Regions from separate parts of the Clostridium sediminicola genome, predicted to be linked through region 3. Evidence: riboswitches for the same ligand, from Rfam matches in the RefSeq annotation. Region 3 holds a riboswitch; each other region holds the start of a gene.
The links. A riboswitch is a leader RNA that binds a small molecule or an ion and turns the genes downstream of it on or off. The one in region 3 is predicted to bind thiamine pyrophosphate.
Positions count from the first base shown of each region.

Region 1: another riboswitch for thiamine pyrophosphate. It lies ahead of thiW (energy coupling factor transporter S component ThiW); the one in region 3 lies ahead of thiC (phosphomethylpyrimidine synthase ThiC).
Region 2: another riboswitch for thiamine pyrophosphate. It lies ahead of ACQ3F0_RS00245 (energy-coupled thiamine transporter ThiT); the one in region 3 lies ahead of thiC (phosphomethylpyrimidine synthase ThiC).

Region 1 is NZ_BAABMF010000006.1:84,177-91,907, reverse strand. It holds gene ACQ3F0_RS12090 (sensor histidine kinase) at 1-633, shown strand, start outside; gene ACQ3F0_RS12085 (response regulator) at 620-1,300, shown strand; gene gltS (sodium/glutamate symporter) at 1,894-3,108, shown strand; gene ACQ3F0_RS12075 (ABC transporter substrate-binding protein) at 3,643-5,043, shown strand; gene cytX (putative hydroxymethylpyrimidine transporter CytX) at 5,120-6,334, opposite strand; gene thiW (energy coupling factor transporter S component ThiW) at 6,381-6,878, opposite strand; TPP riboswitch at 7,026-7,134, opposite strand; gene ACQ3F0_RS12060 (ABC-F family ATP-binding cassette domain-containing protein) at 7,205-7,731, opposite strand, start outside.
Region 2 is NZ_BAABMF010000001.1:46,116-53,846, forward strand. It holds gene ACQ3F0_RS00225 (EAL domain-containing protein) at 151-2,241, shown strand; gene ACQ3F0_RS00230 (L-lactate dehydrogenase) at 2,327-3,277, shown strand; gene ACQ3F0_RS00235 (DUF5714 domain-containing protein) at 3,488-4,267, opposite strand; gene ACQ3F0_RS00240 (cell wall hydrolase) at 4,450-5,208, opposite strand; TPP riboswitch at 5,560-5,671, shown strand; gene ACQ3F0_RS00245 (energy-coupled thiamine transporter ThiT) at 5,750-6,349, shown strand; gene tenA (thiaminase II) at 6,359-7,018, shown strand; gene thiM (hydroxyethylthiazole kinase) at 7,062-7,731, shown strand, end outside.
Region 3 is NZ_BAABMF010000027.1:35,204-42,934, forward strand. It holds gene thiC (phosphomethylpyrimidine synthase ThiC) at 1-1,067, opposite strand, end outside; TPP riboswitch at 1,407-1,514, opposite strand; gene ACQ3F0_RS24395 (ABC transporter ATP-binding protein) at 1,844-2,548, shown strand; gene ACQ3F0_RS24400 (putative ABC exporter domain-containing protein) at 2,551-4,122, shown strand; gene ACQ3F0_RS24405 (DUF5050 domain-containing protein) at 4,701-6,350, shown strand; gene ACQ3F0_RS24410 (ROK family protein) at 6,402-7,289, shown strand.

The sequences.
Region 1 (7,731 bases), on a different contig from region 3:
TTATTTAGTGTAAAAATACTTGCTGAACAAGCAAATAATAATTATGATAATGAGATTGGAAAAGAGGCAGTTAATGAGATTATAAAGCTTAGTAATTTTACATTAAGTAATATTTCAAGGGGGCTTAATTCTTTGAAAGAATTACAATATAGGCCTAGCTATCATAGAATAGTTGATGTTATAGAGATGGCGTTAAATGAAGTTCAGGTCCCTAAAAATATTAAGATTAAGAAAAACTATTATGAATATGAAGCATGTTCAAATATTGATTTTTATCATCTAATGAAGTCAATTGTAAACATAGTTCAGAATTCTATTGAAGCAATAAATTGTACTGATAAAGATGAGGGAATAATACAGATAGAAGTTAATGTAGAGAATCGATGGGTTTACATTGTGATTACAGATAATGGAATAGGCATAAAAAAACAATATTTAAAAAAAATATTTACAGAATATTATTCAACCAAATCAAAACAGAATAATTGGGGCATTGGGCTCAGTTATGTAAATAAAGTAATCAACAAACATTGTGGGCATATTTGGGTAACTAGTAAAGAAGGTGAATATACATCGTTCCATATATTATTAGATAGGGTCAAGGGGGAGCATGAAAATAATGTCAAAAATTAAAATTGTAATAGTAGATGATATGAAAAACATTGTAGATTATTTTAAGATGATTCTTAATAACGAACCTGATATGGAAGTGATAGGTACTGCAAATAGTGGTATAGAAGGAGTTAAAGTAGTTAAGGAACAAAAGCCTGATGTAGTGCTAATGGACATACAAATGGAATCAAGAATGGCAGGAATTGAAGCAATTAAACTTATAAAAGAAGAACTAGCTAATGTAAAAATTATTGTACTTACTATACACCAAGAAGATGAGCTTTTATTTGCAGCATATAGTTCAGGGGCTATGGATTATATAGTAAAAACAAGTTCAGTAGTAAAGATACTCCAGTCTATAAGAAATGTATACAATAATCAATTATCTCTAAGACCCGATATAGCAGAAAAAATACTTGGAGAATTTACTAGGCTTAGAAATGCTCAGAGTTCTTTAATCGAGACACTTAATATTGTGTCTAAACTTACTAATAGTGAATTTGAAATATTAAAAGCTGTATATAATGGTTGTAAATATAAACAAATTGCTAAGCAACGATATGTTGAAGAAATAACAATTAGAGGACAAGTAAATAAAATTCTAAAAAAATTCCAAGAAAAAAAAATGAAAGATGTGGTTAAGAAATTGAAGCAACTTAACTTTTTTGATATATATTATAATGATTAAATAAAGATATTTTTATTTTTGCCTTGATGAGTATATTAGATTTAATAAATCTTAATATTCATCGGGTTTTTTTTATTATACAAGGAATTCGTAAATTAAATTTTTTGGTGGATAGAAGAAGCGTATATAACATTGTTATATACAACATTTGTATAACTTTTTTGTTGAAAGTTCTGAAATGTTGTACAAAAGATGCTACTTACTAAAAGTACGAAAATTCTATAATATTAAGATATGTTTGAATTAATTTTTTAGGTAATTGAAATACTTTGCAATGGGATAGAGATAAAATAAAAATGAGATTAAAACATGAGTATAGAAGAGAATACATTGAAAACGATTCTTTTTGTAGTAGCTTTTATGGTTATAGTAAGGAAGAGATTAACAAATTATAATTATGGAATGAAAAATCTATCATAGATAATCATTCCACTATTTTTAATCACTTGATGGAATGTATTCCACTAAGTGGAATGTAAGATTTAGATAAATATAAATTTTGATAAAGAGGAGGTATAGAAATATTTAGTTTAAAATATTCAAATTTAGTTTACAAAGGTTAAAAAAACAAAAAACGGAAAGGGGATCAAAGTATGAATATGGAAATGGATGTATTAAAAACGATTCTTTTTGCAGTATTTTTATTGCTTTTAGGAGGTAAAATCAAAGGAAAGTTCAAAATCTTCACAAAATATTGTATACCTGCATCAGTTATTGGTGGTCTTTTATTTGCTATATTAGCTTTGCTTTTTAAGAATTTGGGAATTGTAACTTTTGCATTTGATAAAGGAATACAAAAACTATTTATGAATGTTTTCTTTGCTGCTAGCGGATGTGCTGCAGGATTAGGATTGTTAAAAACAGGTGGTAAAAAAGTTGGTATATTTGTTGTTTTAGCAGCGGCTTTAGCCTTTTTACAAAATTCCGTTGCAGTAGGAGTAGGAAAATTACTTAATGTTCAACCATTAATCGCATTAATGACAGGTTCAGTACCAATGACTGGTGGACACGGAAACTCAGCTGCATTTGCTCCAATTGCAGAAGGATTTGGAGCTACAGGTGCAATGAGTGTTGCAATAGCTGCTGCTACTTTTGGATTATGCGCAGGTTCAATTATTGGGGGTCCTGTAGGAAATAGACTGGTTTCAAAATATGGTCTTGCAGAGGCAGGTTCTAAAGATTCTATAGGTAATGCTGCTGCTGAAGTGGCTGCTGACACTCAAAGAGTTTTCTTGGACAAGAAAAGAACTACAGAAGCAGTATTTATAGTATTGGTATCAGTGGGTCTAGGGTCTTATATATTTGATTTAGCTAAAGTTGCGTTACCTAATGTTGTATTGCCAATTCATGTAATGTGTATGTTAGCTGGTGTTATCGTTCGTAATGTATATGATGCTATTAAAAAGCCGACTGATAAAGCTATTTATCAAGAAATTGATGTAATTGGAGAAGTTTCTTTGGGATTATTTGTAACTATGGCAATAATGAGCATGAGATTATGGGAATTAGCTGCATTGGCAGTACCAATGATGGTATTATTATTTGCACAAATCTTATTGGTTTACTTATTTGTTACTCAAGTTACTTTCAGAGCTATGGGTAAAGATTATGATGCTGCAGTTATGGCTGTTGGACATTTAGGATTTGGAACAGGGGCAGTGCCAGTTTCAATGACTACTATGAAAACTGTTTGTGATAAGTATTCATATTCAAGAATTGCATTCTTTGTTGTTCCTATCGTTGGAGGATTAATTAGCAACTTTACCAATTCTGCTATTATAACTGCGTTTTTGAATTTCTTTAAATAATAAAATTTATTTTTAATTTGGGGTAGGAGATACCTACCCTGTTTTTTTGCTAGATGGTTTATTTTTGCTGTTATATTAATTGTAACAATAAAAATAAGCTATCTAGAAAATAGTTAGCTTTAATAGTTAATCCATAAATATTTAGTAAGTTTTGTTATTTTACTGTGGTGCAAATCCACCCTCCTTTGCGCACACCCATGATGTGCAGATGAAAAAATAGCTAGGGTAGTCCAAACTTTACAAGGTATAAGGATTTGAGAAAGTTATCCTGCGTGGTGCCAACTACGTTACCCCTTTAAAATTTAAAATATAAAGCTATTAAAATAGTATTAGATTAATTCTAACATTATTTTTAATAGCTTTTTTAGGTTTTGATTAAAATATATCATTATTAAAGTAATTAGATAATGCTTTTAGTCTTTGTAAAGAAAAATTGTTGATATAGAATAAAGAATATTTTGTAATCTAAACATGGAATATGCGCTATATTTGTAAATAATTACTAAATTTAATCTTTACAGAGGAGTAGGAAAAATGATAATAAAATTTAATATAAAATCATTATTTATTATTTTAACGATTGTTGTATCATTAGCTGGTTGTGGTAAAAAAGACAAGGAACAATCAACTCAAGATTATTTAAATGGTGAAGTTAAAATGGAAACTATTCACTGGTGGGGAAATTATGGTGGTAGTAAGAAATTTTTGATAGAGATAGTAAACGAATTTAATCAGACTATCGGAAAAGAAAAGGGGATATTCATTCAGTTTAGAAACTATGAAGGTACATATTATGAAAATACCATTGAGGTTGCATGTAATGCAGGTGAAGGACCAGAATTGATTAAAGTCAATAATGAAATAAATAAGTTTGCGGAGATAGGATGGATTTTACCTATTGATGATATGCCAGGTGGTAAGGAGTTCTTAGCAACACATAATCAAGATGTTTTGTTACCGATAACTCATGTAGTGGAGGGAAAAACATATAGAGTACCTATAACAAAAATATCTTATAGAGTAATTTATAATAAAGATTTGTTCAAAAAAGCAGGAATTGTTGATGAAAATGGGGAAGCAAAAGAACCTAAAACATGGGAAGATGTTAGAGAATATGCGAAAATTATAACAGAACAAGGTGAAGGTGTTGAATACGGATTAGGAGTTCCTCTGAAATGGGATTATTATATAACTAATGGTATAATACCACAATCTGTTGCTGCACTAGGAATTGACCAAGGATTTAACATGAATACAGGAAGATATGAGTGGAGTAAATATAAACCAGTATTAAAAATATTAAGTGAAATTTATAAAGAGGGAAGCTGGTTTCCAGGAGCAAAATGGAATAGCAATGACGTGGTTAGGGTACAATTTGCTGAAGGAAAAATTGGTATGTTAACAGCTGCTAGCTGGGATGTAGGTGTATTCACAACTCAGTTCACTACAGATATTGATTGGGCAGTCGTAAAACCATTAGTAATTGATTCTAATAAACAATATAAAGAAGTTTTACAAACAGGAAGTCTTGTATGCATAGGGCAAGCTGCTGAATATAAAAAGGAAAAAACAATGGAAGCATATAAGTTTATAGTTAAAGCAGCGTTAGCAAAAGCTTACGAGACAGGAATGCATATACCATATTCAGATGATATTGAAGGGATAGTTATAAAACAACCAGAGACAGAACAACTTAAATCTTTTGCAAATACACCTAATTCATATTTTAGAAAACAGGTACCTACTACAGCTTTAAGACTAGAGGGGGATGACTATTCAGAAGTATTTACCAATATACTACTTGGAAAGATAGATATAGATAGAGGGTTAGATGATTTAGAAAAAAGATATAATGAATCATTAGATGAAGCAATAAAAGAAGGGTTAGATATAAATCTTTATATAGATAAAGATTTTGATATTAAAGTTAAATAATTTTTGTAATAAGTGATTAAAAAAATAGGGAGGATTGATATATCTTGAATCGTCCCTATTTTTTTAGATAACCTGTCTATTTTTCATTAAGCTTCCATGATTTCATAAAACTCCAGCTTACAAAATACAACAATCCAGTCACTATCATTGTAGGAAGGGTAGCCCCTAGTATAAAATCATACCTTATAAATACATAGTATAATGAAACACCTATAATCCATACAACAACAGCACCTATATTCAATAAAAGTTTTTCGTCAACTTTTGTTCTTACCTTGATGATAAAGTAATCAGTTAGTAAAATTGAAAATAATGGAGCAAAAACTGAGCCTATCGCATACAAGAAAAAGTCGTAATTTTCAATAGCAAATACTAATGATATTAATGTACCTATAACTGTCATAAATATAGAAACTTTCTTTTCATTAAGTTTAGGCATAAGATTTAAAAAAGTAACCCCAGCAGAATAAGCATCCATAAAAGTAGTTGTTATTGTAGATAAGAAAACAATTCCGAAGGCTGTAATTCCAAGATTTGCAGCTAACATAATAGCTGATGGATCTGGATTTTGAGTAACAATAGCAGCACCTAGACCAATAACGTACATCCATGAGCTTCCTAAAAAATAACCAATAAAACTACCGTAAGTACCAGCTTTTTCAGATTTTGCAAATCTAGTATAGTCTGCGATTAATGGTAACCAAGAAAGTGGCATTACCACAGAAAGTTCTAGGGCTCCTCCGAATGAAATAGAATTATCACCTATGCTACTAAACAAGCTTTGATTAGAAAATATAACTGATGCAAGCACAAGAGTTAAACCAAACAATAAAACAACGGCTATAACATTTAATTTCTTAAAACTTTTTATTCCAAGGAAAATCCAGAAGCAAATACATAATCCGATTAATATAATCCAAAGGGATATGTTATTAATGTTCCATAGAGTATCGCTTATCACATTTAAAGATAGAGCAGCTGATTTAATCATTATAGCTGTCCATCCCAATAATTGAAGTACATTTAAAATAGAGAATAAATAAGTGCCATATAGTCCAAAAGAAATTCTTGTTGAGGTAATCGCGGGTATTCTCTCACGAGTTCCTATAATTCCACCTAAAGCTAAGATTACTGTACCTATAAGATGTCCAATTATAATAGTTACTAAACCAATTTTAAAACCAAGAGGAGCAATAAATCCCCCAGTTAATATTTCAGCTATTGATATAGAAGCTCCGCACCATAAAAATGCTAAACTCCAAAAAGATAATTTGTTTTCATTATTTGCCATATTATATACCTGCCTTTTTGTATAATCATTAGAAATAATTTGTTTATTAATGTAAGCTATCTTTTAGCTTTAGAATTTTCATTGAATCTAATGTCTTTATCAATATATAAGCAATGATACTTCCAACTGTAGTACTGAGTAGAAAAGGTATAACAAAGAAAAATAAAGCAACTGATTTACCCATAAATAAGGTAGCAACAGGGTATGCGATAATCCCACCAATAATTCCTGTTCCCAGTATTTCACCAAATACAGCAATTAAATATTTTTTAGTATGTTTGTACAACATAGCTGCAAGGAATGCTCCAATCATAGAACCAGGAAAAGCTAAAAGAGAACCAGTACCTAAAATATTTCGCATTAATGAAATGCAAAATGCGATAGATACACTATAGATAGGCCCGAGAGTGATTGCTGAAAAGACATTGATGAAATGCTGCACAGGAAAACATTTTGAGGCACCAACAGGGAAAAAAATTAAACTTCCAGTTACGATGCCAAGTGCAGTTAATAGTGCTGAAAAAACTAATTTTTTGGTTTTCATAAGAAATTCTCCTTTTCAATAACAGGAGTTGAGAGTTAACCTTCAAACAAATATATCAATTAATATTTTAACTAAGGTAATAAGAGTGAAAGAGTTTTTATGGAAGTGAAATAAAAAAACACAAATCCGTAGATTTGTGTTAGAAATTACATTTTCATAAACAACGTCCTACGCTGGCATTATCCAGATCAGGTTAAGGGTCTAAGAATTTAATTCTTACTCTCAGCTGGAATTACCAGCTCCCCTGTGTTAAAATTTACTATTTTATTATAAAATTATCTTAGCATAGCTCATGATTTTAATCAAGAAAAAATTGCGAAGCGGTTCTAAACTATTTTAGTCGTCCAGGACTCACAGTTCCATACGTCGGTTACTATATCGTTATAGAATTCTGGTTCGTGGCAGATTAAAAGAATGCTACCTTTGTATTCTTTTAGTGCACGTTTTAGTTCATCTTTGGCATCTACGTCAAGGTGATTAGTAGGCTCGTCTAGAACAAGTATATTTGATTCTCTGTTTATTATTTTACATAATCGAACTTTAGCTTGTTCACCACCACTTAAGACTAGCACTTTACTTTCTATGTGTTTAGTTGTAAGACCGCATTTTGCTAATGCTGCACGGACTTCGTACTGAGTATATGAAGGAAACTCTTGCCATACTTCCTCTATACAACTATTATAATTAGCTTCTTTTATCTCTTGTTGAAAATATCCAATATGCTGATGGTCGCCTAGTTCAACTTCACCTGAAATGGCAGGAATTTCACCTAAAATACTTCTAAGTAAAGTTGTTTTTCCTAGACCGTTAGCACCAACTAAAGCAATTTTTTGTCCACGTTCCATAAGCAAGT
Region 2 (7,731 bases), on a different contig from region 3:
CAGAGGGTGATTGATATCAAGAATAATAAAAAGCAAAATATTAAGGTTAATAAAATATATTATTTATCTACAATAATGATTTTTGTTATTATTACCCTATCTTTAGCGATTATTTATCAAAATTATAAAAGCAATTTATACAAGGAAACTTTGGAAAACTTAAAAATTAAATCCAGCTATTACACAGATTTTTTTGAAAAAGAGTTTACTACTAATGCTAATTATATTGGGGCTATTGGAGATTTATTAAAAGAATCAATTGACGAAGAAAGTGGAGAAATCAAAAATGTAGATTTTTTATCTGTTTTAGGGAAAGTTAGTTACTCTAATAACATTATTAATTCTTTATACTACGTTAGCAACAAAACTGGTAATTTAATTACTAGTACAGGAAAAAATAAGTTATCTCAAATGAGTACGGATTTAAGGAAAAGAGATTGGTATAAAAGTTCAATTATTTTGTCTTATCCTATAATTTCAGATGTCTATGAGGATATAAATACTTCTAAACCTTGTATATCAATTAGTTATGCTCTAAGAAAAAATGATAAAGTTCTAGGAGTTATTAGTGGTGACATAATGTTAGAGAATCTAAGTGATTATTATTTTAATCTTACTAAAGAAGATACTTTTTGTATTAATGTTATTTCTACTGAAGGAAATATAATAATAAATCATAATAAAGCTTCTGTTGGTAAATCATTTTCTGCAAATTTTGATGACAATAGTCCAACAAAAAAATATATAAATGATAGCATTTCTTGGAACTTTATATTGGAACAACTATCCCAAAATATTGAGTTTATTAGTACTTCAAATGAACATGTTGATAGCTACTATAGTACAAGCAATCTACTAGGGTGGAAAGTATTTTGTATAGCAAAGAAATCAATGATAGAAAAAAGTTTAAAACAATATATGTTCATCTTAATAATAATAGGAATATTAAGCATTTTGGTTTTTGTATCATTTTTCCATATGTATTTTGATATACTGCAAAAATATGATAATACTACTTGGCTAATGAAACAAAATCAATTTTTAAGATATTTAAAAAACAAATATAAAACACCGAAAAACCTAAAACTATTATTTATTAGTATAAGCAACTTAGATATACTAAAGTCTGAATTAGATAATGAAACTATAGATAAAATATTACAAGATTACTCAAAAATACTTAAGACCATAATCGGCAAGCAAGCTAAAATATCTATAGGATATGAAGATATTTTTATCTTATCATTTTATACTTATAAAGATAATAAAGATTTAACAAGAATTATGGAAAGAATTTTAAATGAAATTTCTTTTATAGAGATTAAAGCAAGTGATGAGAGCTTATCATTGGATTCTTTATATGTATATGTAGATTTCCAAGGATATGAAATAAAAAATCTTGAAAAAAATATTAGAATAGCTGAAAGTTCTATTAGGAAAAAACAACATAATACAACTGGATTAATTAATTTAAGTTTAAGAGAATTAATTGAAGAAGCTGAAAATGACAATAAAAAATTAAAGACTTTAAGAAGAGTAATAAAAAATAAAAATATTATTCCTTTTTATCAACCAATATATGATATCAAAAAGAATAAAATTGCTAAATACGAGGTTTTAATGAGATTAAAGTGCAACGAACATTATTTATTGCCTTATCCATATATTTTAATAGGTGAGAAATATAACCTTATAGAAGAAATGGATCTTATTATATTAGAGAAAGCATTAAAGTATAAAAATGAAATTGATATAGAAGATAAGTTGATTTTTTCTTTTAATATTTCAGGTAAATGCCTAAATGATAGTACTCACTTAATGCAAGCAAGTAATATAGTTGATAAATACAACATAAATCATAAGAATATTGAATTTGAAATAACTGAAACAGAAAATGTTCAAAACTTAAATCTATTAACACAAACTATCAGTAAATATATAGATAAAGGGTATACTTTCTCAATAGATGATTTTGGTGTTGCTTATTCAACTATTGGTTATCTAAAAAAAATACCATGCCAAAATATAAAAATTGATGGTTCGTTTATTAAAGATATAAATGCCAATGAAAAAAATCTATATCTAGCTAAATCTATTGTTTCTATGGCAAAAGGATATGATAAAACAACAGTAGCAGAATTTATTGAAAATGAAGAAATTCTAACAACATTGAAAAGTATTGATGTAGATTATGGACAAGGCTTTTATTTAGGGAAACCCTCTGAGTTTATAGAAAAGTAGTTTAACCAGTATATAATTTTATTATAATAGTAAATAATATCTTTAGATAATAAATTATTATATATTGCGTAAGAGGAGAGGGATTATGAAAAGTTCACCAGTAAAAATATCTATTATAGGTGCTGGATTTGTAGGGTCTACTACTGCGTTTACTCTTATGAATGCAGGGTTAGCTTCAGATATAGTTATGGTAGATATAAATAAAGAAAAATCTGTTGGAGAGGTTTTAGACTTGTCACATGGAGCTTCATTTGTTAAGCCTGTTGATATAATTGCAGGAGATTATCAAGATACTTTAGATTCGGATATAGTCATTATCACTTCAGGTGCTCCCCAAGAACAAGGAGAAACAAGATTAGATTTAATACATAAAAACTATAAAATATTTAAAGATATTATTCCAAAGGTTGCAGAGTATTCTCCAAATTCAATTTTGTTAGTGGTGTCAAACCCTGTAGATATACTAAGTTACATAACATATAAGTTGTCTGGATTTCCAAAAGAAAGAGTAATTGGTTCAGGTACTGTATTAGATACTTCGCGATTTAAATACCTTCTTAGCAAAAAACTAAATATTGATGCAAGGAATGTACATTCGTATATTATGGGAGAGCATGGTGATTCTGAAATAGCAACATGGAGTTTAACTACTGTGGCAGGTATGAATATAAATGAGTATTGTAAGAATGTTTGCAGGCAATGCGATGGTTTATCCAAATACAATATACATCAAGATGTTAAAAATGCAGGTTATGAAGTGATAAACAGAAAAGGTGCCACTTATTATGCGGTGTCTTTAGCAGTTAAAAGAATTGTTGAGGCAATAATAAGAGATGAAAATTCAATTCTAACCGTATCCACTATAATAGAAGGGGAATATGGTATTGATGGTATTTATCTTGGAGCTCCAGCAATAGTTGGCTCATCAGGAGTAAAAAAACTATTAGAAGTGCCTTTAAATGAAGAAGAGCTAGAAAAATTGCGAAAATCAGCTGAAACTTTGAAGAAGACTCTTTTAAAGCTAGATTTTGAATAGTTACTGCGTAGAGAATCTATTTTAGCTTCTAGCAATGTTTTACCAGTGTTGATATTAATATTTCTTTCCTTTTGCGATAGTAAAAGCACCTTATTCCAGTTAGTGAAGCTAACGAAAGCTTAAATCATTAAAGATTTTCTGTAAGAAAATCAACCTTTACTGTAGACTGTCAACTATAAATTGCGAAGAAAAGCGCTTCGCAATTTATAATTACTTTCCTCTAAAGTAACTGCACTTAGTTTCTCTACAGCCATGAGGATGCCGGTGATTATCTTTGCAAACAATATGTATTTCATGTGGAAGTTTTATATTTAAATGTTTTTCTGCAAGATAACAACTCTCAATTAAAGATGTGCGCATAAAATTTTTACAACAACAAGGACCTGTTTCATTAGCTATAGCATCAATTATATGAGAAACGACATGCATAGTAGTAGCAGTTTCTTTGTTTTTAGGGCATGCTGCTCCTAGTATAACACTAAAACAAGCTCCTATAGCTGGTGCTATTCCACAAATTCCTGTTAAACCACAATAGGCACCTATGGCTTGTTTTTTTGTACGATTTAATGCTTCTCTAATTTCATTATCTGTAATTTTAATTTCTCCATGATTTCTTATAGCTGTTAAAAAAGAACCAGCAGTAATCCATGCATGTTCACAGCCTAACATAGGGATAGAAGATATCTCTAATATTTTTTCTGCAATAATTAAAGGGTTAGATTCTTTTGAAGAAAGAGATAATTTTTGAATCAAATCGAATGAATCCTTACCATGACAATCATCACAAATATAATGGTTATTAGAACAATAAACATATCCTATTTCTTTTTTACCACATCTTATACATAGAAACTCTTTTCCAATATCCAAATACTCAAGTTTATTATTACAAATCAAACAATTTTCTTTACTCTGTCCAAGGTATTCACCTATACCTTCTTCATTAGGACCTCAACAAGATTGAGTATGCTTTAGTTTATCATCATTCATGATTTTCCTCCCTTAAATAAATTGCGAAGAAAAGCGCTTCGCAATTTATAGTGATAAGTTATAAGTGATAAGTGACAAGTTGAGGATACCTTAACTTGTCACTTGTCACTGTTTTAGTTCGTAGTTTATTTCATATCTTTTCTTTATTATAATTGAATCATCGTTTCAAATCCAACCATTTATTAATACGCGAATGTTAAGTTTTCTATAGAAACAGCAACAGGTTTTGATAAAAGCCATTGATTTGTAACAGTTGAATCATAAAAGAATAATGCACCGTTTGTAGGGTCTTGTCCATTAAGTGCTTCATAGGCAGCTTTTACAGAGTCTGCAGTTGCAGGTTTATAAATATGACCATTAAGGACAGGTGTAAATTGGTAATACCCATTTATTGTTTGGTAAATAACAGAACTTATTGAATTTGGAAAGCTACCACTTTGAACTCGATTTATAACTACTGCACCAACAGCTACTTTACCGGCATATGGTTCTCCTTCTGCTTCAGCAGTTATTAATCTAGCCAGTAAGTCTACATCACTTTGAGAATAATTGATTACTCCTGAAGGTGGTTTTACGCCTGGTATATTTAATGTTTGCCCTGGATAAATATAGTTATTCCAAATATTATTTGCTTTTCTTAGATTATTAATAGATACTCCATATTTTTTTGAAATTAAGTAAAGAGAATCGCCACTTTGTACTTTATGAGTTTCACATGATACATAGATAGCTTGTCCAGGATAAATACTTGTACTTTTTAAACCGTTATCATTCATCAAAATAGTTGAAGAAGTATTAAATAGAACACCAATTTTATATAATGAATCTCCAGGTTGAATTTTATAAGTTGCTGCGAAAACATCATTTGTTGAGAAAAAAGAAATGCCTACTGTTAAAGCACTGGCTAAAAGAATAGTTTTCAAACTTTTAAATTTTATCATTTGTATCCTCCTAAGGTTTGGTAAAATATTTAATCATAAATAGATAGTAAGTAGTAAACTATCATAGAAAAAATGAGGGGTCCCGGCAATCTACGGGAATAATCGACGTCAAAGTCATTTTATAATAAAAAAATTTCTTAATCAATGGAAGTTGTTTGTAGTTGTAGCAATATAAAGAGTTATGTGAATTATATAGTATAAATAATATATAATATTAATTTTTTATGAACGAGGTGTAGATAGGAGTACTAAAGAACTAGTGGACAGTATTATGGTTTGTATTGCTTCAGAAATAAATATTTTGTAAAGGGGCTTGACTATTTTTGTGGAAAATTCTATAATTTAGTTATAATTTAATATTCAGGGGAGCTTGTGCAATCAGGCTGAGATGATATCTAATGCGATGAATACCCTCAAACCTGATCTGGATAATGCCAGCGTAGGAATATGTTTTAGCGTATTTTAGCGTGTTGCCTAATTGGGTAACACGTTTTTTTTATGTAGTTTTTAGAATATCAAAATATTACAAGGGGGAACAAAAATGAACATAGCGATTATTTTAGCAATTATTTTCACACTGGCAATATTAGTAGTAAGTATCAAAAGATTGAGAGGATTTAAATTTGAGGCAAGAGTGATTTCAAGAATTGGTCTTGTGGCAGCCATAACCATAGTTCTTTATATGATAAAACTAGTACCATTTCCACAAGGTGGAGGGTGTAGTTTATTATCTATGCTTCCAATAATGATTCTTGCTGTAGTTTTTAGCACTGAAGAAGCAATAATTTGCGCAATAATTGTTGCTAGTTTAAAAATAATTATTCAGCCACCATATTACCCACTTCAAATACCATTAGATTATTATGGCTCAATGATGGCCATTGCTTTTACACCAATGTTTGGAGTTTTTAAGAAATCAGAGTTAGTGGCTGGAGCACTTACTGCATCCGCAATATCAATATTTTTTAGTATATTATCAGGGGTTATTTTCTTTGGAGAATTTGCGCCGGAAGGTATGAATGTATGGCCTTATTCTATTATCTATAATGTATTAGGGTCTGGTGTAGAAGCAATACTATGTGTTGTTGTACTAGCAATAATACCTTTAACAAATTTAAAAGTGTTACAACTAAGAAATTGAGGTGAGAGTATGAGTTTTTCAAAACGACTAGTAGAAGATGAAAGAGTTTTAAAGTTCTATGAGGATTATATGAAACATCCTTTTATTAGAGGATTAAAGGACGGAACATTGGACAGAGGTAAGTATAGAAACTATTTGATCCAAGATTCTTTATACCTTAAGGACTATGCAAAAGTTTATGCACATGCATTCTTGTTAGTTAATAGGGTAGAAGACTTACAATTTTTACATACGTGTATAGGAGTAGTAATGTCTGATGAAACCAATATGCATATAAAATATCTTCACGATTATGATCTTGATGTATACAAAGTTGATGATATGGTAGTAAAACCTGCCAATAGAGAATATTTAGATTATATGCTAAGCTTTGCGGAGGGTGGGGATATAAAAGAAATATTTATGTCTGCGCTGCCATGTACTTTAACATATGAATATATTGGGAAAACATTAAAACAAGAATGTGGTGATAGTTTATCAAATAATTATTATGGTCCATGGATTGAAGCTTATGCAGGAAAAGAATTTGAAGAGTTTAGTGTAGAATCATGTAAGTTATTAGATAGAATTTGCATTGGAATTGATAAAGAAGAGGAAGAAAAATTGATAAATATTTTCCTTGAAGCGTGCCAGCATGAGATGAACTTTTGGGACATGAGCTTTGAATAAAAATAAATTAATTTGTTTTATAAAGTAGAGAAGGAGTGATTAAATGTTTAAAAAATTATTAGAGAATCTAAAGTTAAATCCACCGCTAGTGCATAACATAACAAATTATGTTACTGTAAATGACTGTGCAAATATTGTTTTGGCAGCAGGGGGATCACCTATAATGGCTGAGGGAGTAGATGAAGTAGAAGATATTGTTTCAATAAGTAATGCTCTAAATATTAATATAGGAACACTTAATGCAGCAATGATAGAATCTATGGTAAGAGCAGGAAAGAGAGCTAATGAACTAGGTTTACCAGTAGTTTTAGATCCAGTGGGAGTAGGAGCTTCTAAGTTAAGAAATACTGCAGTAAAAACATTAGTTGGAGAAATAAATTTTTCTGTTATCAAAGGAAATATGTCAGAAATAAAAGCTTTAAACTCAAATTCAAAAAATACAGGTGGTGTTGACGTACAAGAGGATGATGTTATTGGAGATAATAATATCGATGAATCTATTGAATTTATAAAAAAGGTCTCTAGAAAGTTTAATTGTGTTATTGTTGCTACAGGGGCTATTGATATTGTTACAGATGGTGAAAAAGTAGCTTTGATACGTAATGGTCATGAAATGATGTCAAGAATTACTGGAACAGGTTGTATGACAAGTAGTGTTATTGCAACATATTGTGGTCCAAACAGAGATGATATTTTTGGAGCTACTGTTATGG
Region 3 (7,731 bases):
CCAGCGTGTGCTGCAATTTTTGTTGCAACGATACCTTCTTTCATATCATCTAATGTTGGGAGTCTTAAGTGCTCTGCTGGAGTTACATAACAAAGGAAATCTACACCAGCAGCAGCGGCAACTGCACCACCAATTGCATTAGTAATGTGATCATATCCAGGAGTAACATCAGTAACTAAAGGCCCTAGAACATAAAATGGAGCACCATGGCATAATTTTTTTTCTAAAACAACATTTGCTGCGATTTCATCAATTGACATGTGACCAGGTCCTTCTATTATAATTTGGACATTTCTTTCCCATGCTTTTAAAGTAAGCTCACCTAAAACCATTAACTCTTTTATTTGAGCAGCATCTGTAGAATCAGCAATACAACCAGGACGACAAGCATCACCTAGGCTGATGGTAACATCGTATTTTTCACATATATCTAGGATTTTATCAAAATGTTCATAAAAAGGATTTTCTTTATTATTTAATTCCATCCATGCATAAATTAAAGAACCTCCTCTAGAGACAATATTTAGTTTTCGCTTGTTTCTTTTGAAAACAGCAGCTGTTTCACGAGTTATACCTGCATGAATAGTCATGAAATCAACACCATCTTCTGCATGTTTTTCAATAACTCTTAATAATTCATCTACAGTCAAATCTTTTAGTTCTTTATCATAGAAGCCTACAGCATCATACATTGGAACAGTTCCAATCATTGCAGAGGATCTTTGGATTAATTTATTTCTAAATTCCTCAGTTTTTCCATAGCAACTCAAATCCATAATAGATTCAACTTTCATTTCTATGGCTTTATCAACCTTTTCAAGTTCTTTATCAATGTTACAACAATCTTTAGAGATACCCAAATTTACATTGACTTTTGTTTTGAGTCCGTTACCTACCCCCTCAGGTTTTATGCTTTTATGATTTTTGTTAGAAGGTATTGCTACTTGTCCCTTTGCAATTAATTCTCTTAATACTTCAATGTCCATGTTCTCTTTCTTTGCTACAATTTCCATTTCCTTTGTAATAATGCCCTTCTTAGCGGCATCCATTTGTGTTGAATAATTCATTATTAAAAAACCCCCTTTTTTTCTAATGCGTAATGCACAATTGTGGATACCTTTCACTAACGTGAAAGATTTTGATTTAAAGCTTTTGTAATTAAAAAAGAGGAAGCATTTTCAGCTTCCTCATAATACAGAGACAAACATTACACAAATTAATAGTTGTAGTTGTCTGTCTATAGATAATTCTTACGTAAACTAAATAGTCTACAATGAAATAAAAAAAACACCCAAACTAAAGTTTGCGCGTTATAGTTTTTGTAGAAATACTGCACCCAAATTAATTAAATAATTCATAAAAATGAAGAATATTTATTTAATTCTGTGCTGTACATTGCTAACTATATATTACGAACTTTACTTCCCTACGTTAGAATTATCTAAATCAGGTTATGAGGGTAAGAGAAAATATCTCAGTCTCAGCTTGTTAAACAAGCTCCCCTAGTAACAAATTGTATTCAATTTTATAAAATCTAATTTACATGAAGAATTATAACATATAAAGAAAATAATATCAAATTTATAGACAAATTGTTAATAAACAATTTCTAATTTGTAACAAATTTGAAACCTTTTTAACATAGAATAGTGTATAATGATAGATAAACTACTGCGTAGATTTATCTATATCAATGCATGATTCATAATTAAGGATTCCTTTTGCGATAGCAAAAGTACAGATTTCCAATCTGCGAAGCAGATAAAGGCTTAGTTGAAGATTTTCTGCAAGAAAATCAACATTAATTGTGCATTGTGAATTGAAAAGGAATGGGGGATTATATTTGTTATTTGTTAATGATTTAACTAAAAAATACGATGATTTTACAGCTGTTGATAATATAAGTTTTGAAGTCGATCCTGGAGAAATTGCAGTTTTACTTGGGCCTAATGGAGCAGGTAAAAGTACAACTATTAAGTGCATTACAGGACTTTTGAAGTATGATGGAAATATTAAGATAGGTGATTTTGAAAATAAAACAGTAGAAGCAAAAAAAATATTTGCATATATTCCGGAGACACCTGCTCTTTTTGATATGTTAACTGTGGAAGAACATATGGAGTACATTGCCCATGCTTATAAAGTTGGGGAATATAAAGAATATGCTGAAGAATTATTGGAGAGATTTGATTTAACAGATAAAAGAAAAAAATTAGGAAAAGAGCTTTCTAAAGGTATGCAACAAAAGGTGAGTATATGTTGTGGACTTATTGTGAGGCCAAAAGTTATTTTATTTGATGAACCTATGATTGGACTAGACCCTAAAGCAATCAAAGAATTGAAGAAAGTCTTTGTGGAACTTAGAGAACAAGGATGTTCTATTTTAATAAGTACGCATATCATAGATTCAATAGAGGAAATTTGGGATAAGGCATTAATAATGAATAAAGGTAATATTGTGCTTTCAAGAACTAGACTTGAAATTGAAAAATCAGGGGAATCTTTGGAAGAAAGATTTTTTGAAGTGACAGAAGGTAAGGAGGGATAGTATTGTCTTCTTTGTTTTATATAATGAGGAAAAGTTTTAAAAATCATTTATTAGATTTAAAGAAAAAACCATTGGCATTAATAGGATATATTTTAGGAGCTGCCTTTTTTATAGGTATGATAGTAATAAGTTTTATCATGCCATCAAATTTAGTCTCAAAGGCATCACCTGAAATTTTTGGGATGATTGTAACAGGTCTTTTAGTAATAGGAACATTATTACTTATAAAGGCTGCTGTGAAAAATGGTGGAACGTTTTTTAGACAGTCTGATGTTAACTTAGTGTTTACATCCCCTGTGTCTCAAAAAAAAGTATTGATATATGGATTTATAAAACAATTATATAGAACAATATTTTTCTTGTTTATATTTGTTTTTCAAATCCCAAATATAAAGAACAATTTTGCATTGTCTAATGAAGGTATTTTAATAGCATTATTTGCAGTATTTATATATTTGTTAACTACATCTGTTTTATCAATATTAATTTACTCATTAAGTTCAAATAGTAAAATGACAAAGTACATTATTGAAAAAGGTATTAATATATTATTAGCAGCTATTGTAATAGCATATCTATTTTACCTTTACAAGACAAGAGACATGTTTGCAGCAGCCAATGTATTGTTTAATTCACAATTGTTTATGTATTTACCTTTCTTTGGGTGGATTAAAGCACTACTTCTAAGTGCTATCGGAGTTGGAAATGCTACAGTATGGATTAATATGGTTTTACTAATTGGATTTTATGCCGTAGTTGTTGCTATTTTAGTTATGGTTAATACAGATTACTATGAAGATGTGTTAGGTGCTACTGAAAACTATGAGGAAGTTATAAAATTAAAAAAAGAAGGAAAGTCCATGTATGCTGGAATGAAGAATAAAAAGCTTAGAAAAGTAAATTCTAAATTTACAGGTACAGGCGCAAAAGCTATATTCCAAAGACATATGCTTGAATATAGAAAAGCGGGATTTTTATTTATAGATACAAGTACTATAGTATTTTTGGTTTCATCAATTGTGTATTCATTCTTTTTAAGAAGTGTTCAGGGTATTGACACTATACTTTATTTTTCTGTATACATGCTATTTATATTTTCATTCCAAGGAAAATGGATATATGAAAATACTAAGCCGTATATTTTTTTGATACCTGCAAGCTCAGCTAGTAAAGTTTTCTATGCAACACTAGCTGATAATATAAAACACTTTATTGATGGTATAGCATTATTTTTAGTAGCGGGGATAATTAAAGGAGCGGATCCAATAACTATTTTGTTATGTATAATAGTTTTTACAACCTATGGGTCAGTGTTTATTTATGGAGATGTTTGGGCAAGAAGCATTTTTGGCTCTGTACACAGTAAAAATTTAGAAGTATTTTTTAAATTCTTACTTGTAATAGTCATAACTATTCCAGGATTGGCTGCGAATATATTGATCTTAGTTTTTTTAAGAGATTTAGCTACAGCTAAATACCTTGGATATCTTGCTATGATCGCATATAATATTTTACTTTCAGGAGTATTGTTGATGGTTTCAAGAAGTGTATTTGAAAAACTAGAAATGAAGTAAATTTACAAATAGTTAATTGAAAAAATATGGAAATGTGGTAAAATATTCTTAGTGCGTGGGACAAACTTCCCGAATGCAGAAAAGTTGTTAATGTATTCGGGACAAACTTCCCATGTGTTTTTTTTAATAGTTTGTAGAAAAATAAACTAAAAAAATATTGTGTTTATTGTAAAAAGTTTAGGAATTTACATGATAAATATTAAAAAAAGTGATATAATATTCTTGAATGAGTTATCAGTTGGTACTAAGATGAATGGGAATTGGATAGAATATAGTATATGATTTAATTATTTGGCAAAGATAGCCTAGAAGTAAAAAGGTATAAACTTGAAACTTCTATTCTAATCACATATAAAAATGAGACCTGAGCATATGCTCAGGTTTTATTTTTGTGTTATATTTTATTGATTGAATCAGTTATAAATTTCATTCTTTTGAATTATTATCTTATGTTGAAAGATAGATTTGTGGCTTAATCATGATATAATAAGAGAAGATAGAAAAATAGAAATAGAAGAGGATGTAAACATAAAGTGGTTGTTTATATGAGTAACTGGAACTAACAGAGGAGGACTATTGTGAAAAGAACAGCAATACTGTTAATAACTTTGGCGCTAGCAATATCAGGCTGTGGAAAAAAAACTAATGATTATAATATAGAAAATAAAAATGGAGTTAGCCATGCAGAAATGGATAATGATTTAAAGGATTCCGCTAAAATTGAGGAAGAAAAGGTTGGTACCACATTAAAAGCTACTAAAGTACATTCATACAGAGATAATTATCAGGAGCAGCTCTATAATGAATACTTATATTATATTGACAAAGAAAACCATATTTCCAAAATAAACGAGGACACGGGTAAAGTGGACAAGGTTCTAAGGTCTAATGAGAAGATTCAAGATTTTACTATAAATAATGATAGAATTTTTTATTATGTAAATGAAGATTCAGTAAATAGACTCTATTTTATTGATATAAATGGAGGGAATATAAAAAAATCTATTGAAAATATAAATAGCGAACTTTCAGAAGAAGAATCACTTTTAGATAAAATTCTTATTAATGATGATGATATTTGTTATATAAAAGATAATGATATTCGTATAGCGAGTATTTCAAAAGGGACAATAAAGAGCTTACTTGAAGAAAATAAATTTATTGTTAAGGAACTTATTGATATAAAAAATGATAAACTCTATTTTAGTGCGACTCAAGGGGATAAATTATTAGTTTATACTATGGATACTACTGGAGAAAATCTTAGAATAATAACTCATTATAAAGAAGAAACGAAAAACTTGTCAGAAATATTCAAAATTTATGGTGATTACGTATATTACATTAATACGGATAGTGTAAGTAGGTTAATCAGGATGAATAAAAAAGGCGATAAAAAGAATGTTTTTACAGGTTATGATATTAAAATGTTTACAGTTGAGAATGATTTCGTTTATGTTTTAGATGGTTCAGAAGGTGCCATTAATAACTTGTTTGTATCTTATACTGATGGAAAAACAAAGTTAATAGATGATGAAGTTGTTAGTTATGATGTAGTGGAGGGTCAGATATTTTATATAAAAATAAATGAGGAGTCTAAGTGGGGAATTTATAAAAGCAATCTTGATATTGAAACCAATATTCTTGGAGAAGAGCAACTTATATTACTAGACCAAAACGAATATATTAGTGAGATGAAGGCTGCTATAGGATATGTCTATTATATATTAAAGAATGGAACTCTATGTAGATATAATGTTAGCACAGGAAGTGTAAAGGAAATTGCAAACAATGTATCACAACTGCAGCGAATAAGAGGAGCCATATGTTATGGTAGTTTACTTGTTGACACATTATATTTGAATAGTATTAATGTTGAAACCATTAAAAATATTGATGAAACACAATTAATTAGTTTGATTAATGATTTTGATAAAGCTTGGGAAGATTATGTAAATGAAGTAAACGAACATATAATGAATTATATCGTGCCACAAAGTCCTGTAACTAGGTATATTACAAGATTTGATAGAAATAATATAACAGAAGAGTTTTTAGATATTTCAGTCATTGATATAAGAATAGATGGCGATGGTGCAGAAATAGATGTGGATGAAAAATTAAAGAAAATTACTCGTGGAGAAGAGAAAATTATTGATTATCAATGGACTTATTTGATAAGGAAAGTTGATGAAGAATGGAAAGTTTATAACTATCGAGCTAGATAAAAACGATAGTTATAAGTTACAATTTACAACTAAAAGAATTGGGGGTATTTTATGTTATTTGCAGGTATTGAAGCAGGAGGTACTAAATTTGTTTGTGCAATTGGAAATGAAAAAGGTGAAATTCTAGAAAAAGAATCTTTTCCAACTACAACTCCAGATGAAACTATGGCAAAGGTAATAGGTTTTTTTGAAGGTAAGGACTTTGTTGCAATGGGAGTGGGATCTTTTGGACCAATAGATCCAGACGAGAACAGTAAAACTTATGGTGCTATAACAACAACACCAAAAGTAGCATGGACAAACTATAATATCATTAATGAATTAAAGAGACACTTTGATGTACCAATGTCTTTTGATACTGATGTTAATGGGGCTGCTTTAGGTGAACTTACTTGGGGAGCTGCTAAAGGTCTTCATTCTTGCCTATATATAACGGTAGGAACAGGTATAGGTGCAGGAGCGGTTGTAGAAAATAATCTAGTACACGGCTTACTTCATCCTGAAATGGGACATATACTTATAAGAAGACATAAAGATGATAATTATGAAGGTAAATGCCCTTATCATAAAGATTGTTTTGAAGGCATGGCGGCAGGACCAGCTATTGAAGAGAGATGGGGAGTCAAAGGTCATGAACTTCCAAATGATCACAAAGCTTGGGATTTTGAAGCTTACTATTTAGCGCAAGCGCTAGTTAATTATATACTAATTTTATCTCCACAAAAAATTATAATGGGTGGAGGAGTAATGCAACAAGAACAACTTTTCCCTAAAATCAGAAAATATGTTATAGAACTATTAAATGGCTATGTTCAAAAAGATGAAATATCCAAAAGTATAGATGAATACATTGTTTATCCAAAACTAGGACAAGCAGCGGGAACTTGTGGAGCGATAGCGTTAGCAATTAAAGCCAATAGGGAAACAGTTGTAAGTTGAAAGTTGTAAGTGGTAAGTTAATGAAGATTTTTTTTGGAAAAATCCATTGAACTAAGCTTTTGTTAGCTTGGCTAACTGGAATATTGTACTTTTGCTACGCAAAAGGAAAGATATAATAAATGATAAAACTAAGTTTACTTATGTGAGCTTAGTTTTTATCATCTATATAATTAAAAGCTTTCACATAGTGAAAGGTATCCTCAACTTATAACCTACAACTTACACCTTATAAGTCAAAAAAAGTTATTATATTTCAAAAAAAAACTTTCCAACATAAAAAAAATTATAAAAAGCAACTGCAAATAATTGAGGCTGAAATGCTTTACATCTATATGAATTATACTATTTTTGCAAAAAAAAATAATAGTAACAAAATATTCATAATTATTGGCAAAATATTTAGTTGCAAAAATTCCTAAATGATTGTATTCTATTAATCAAA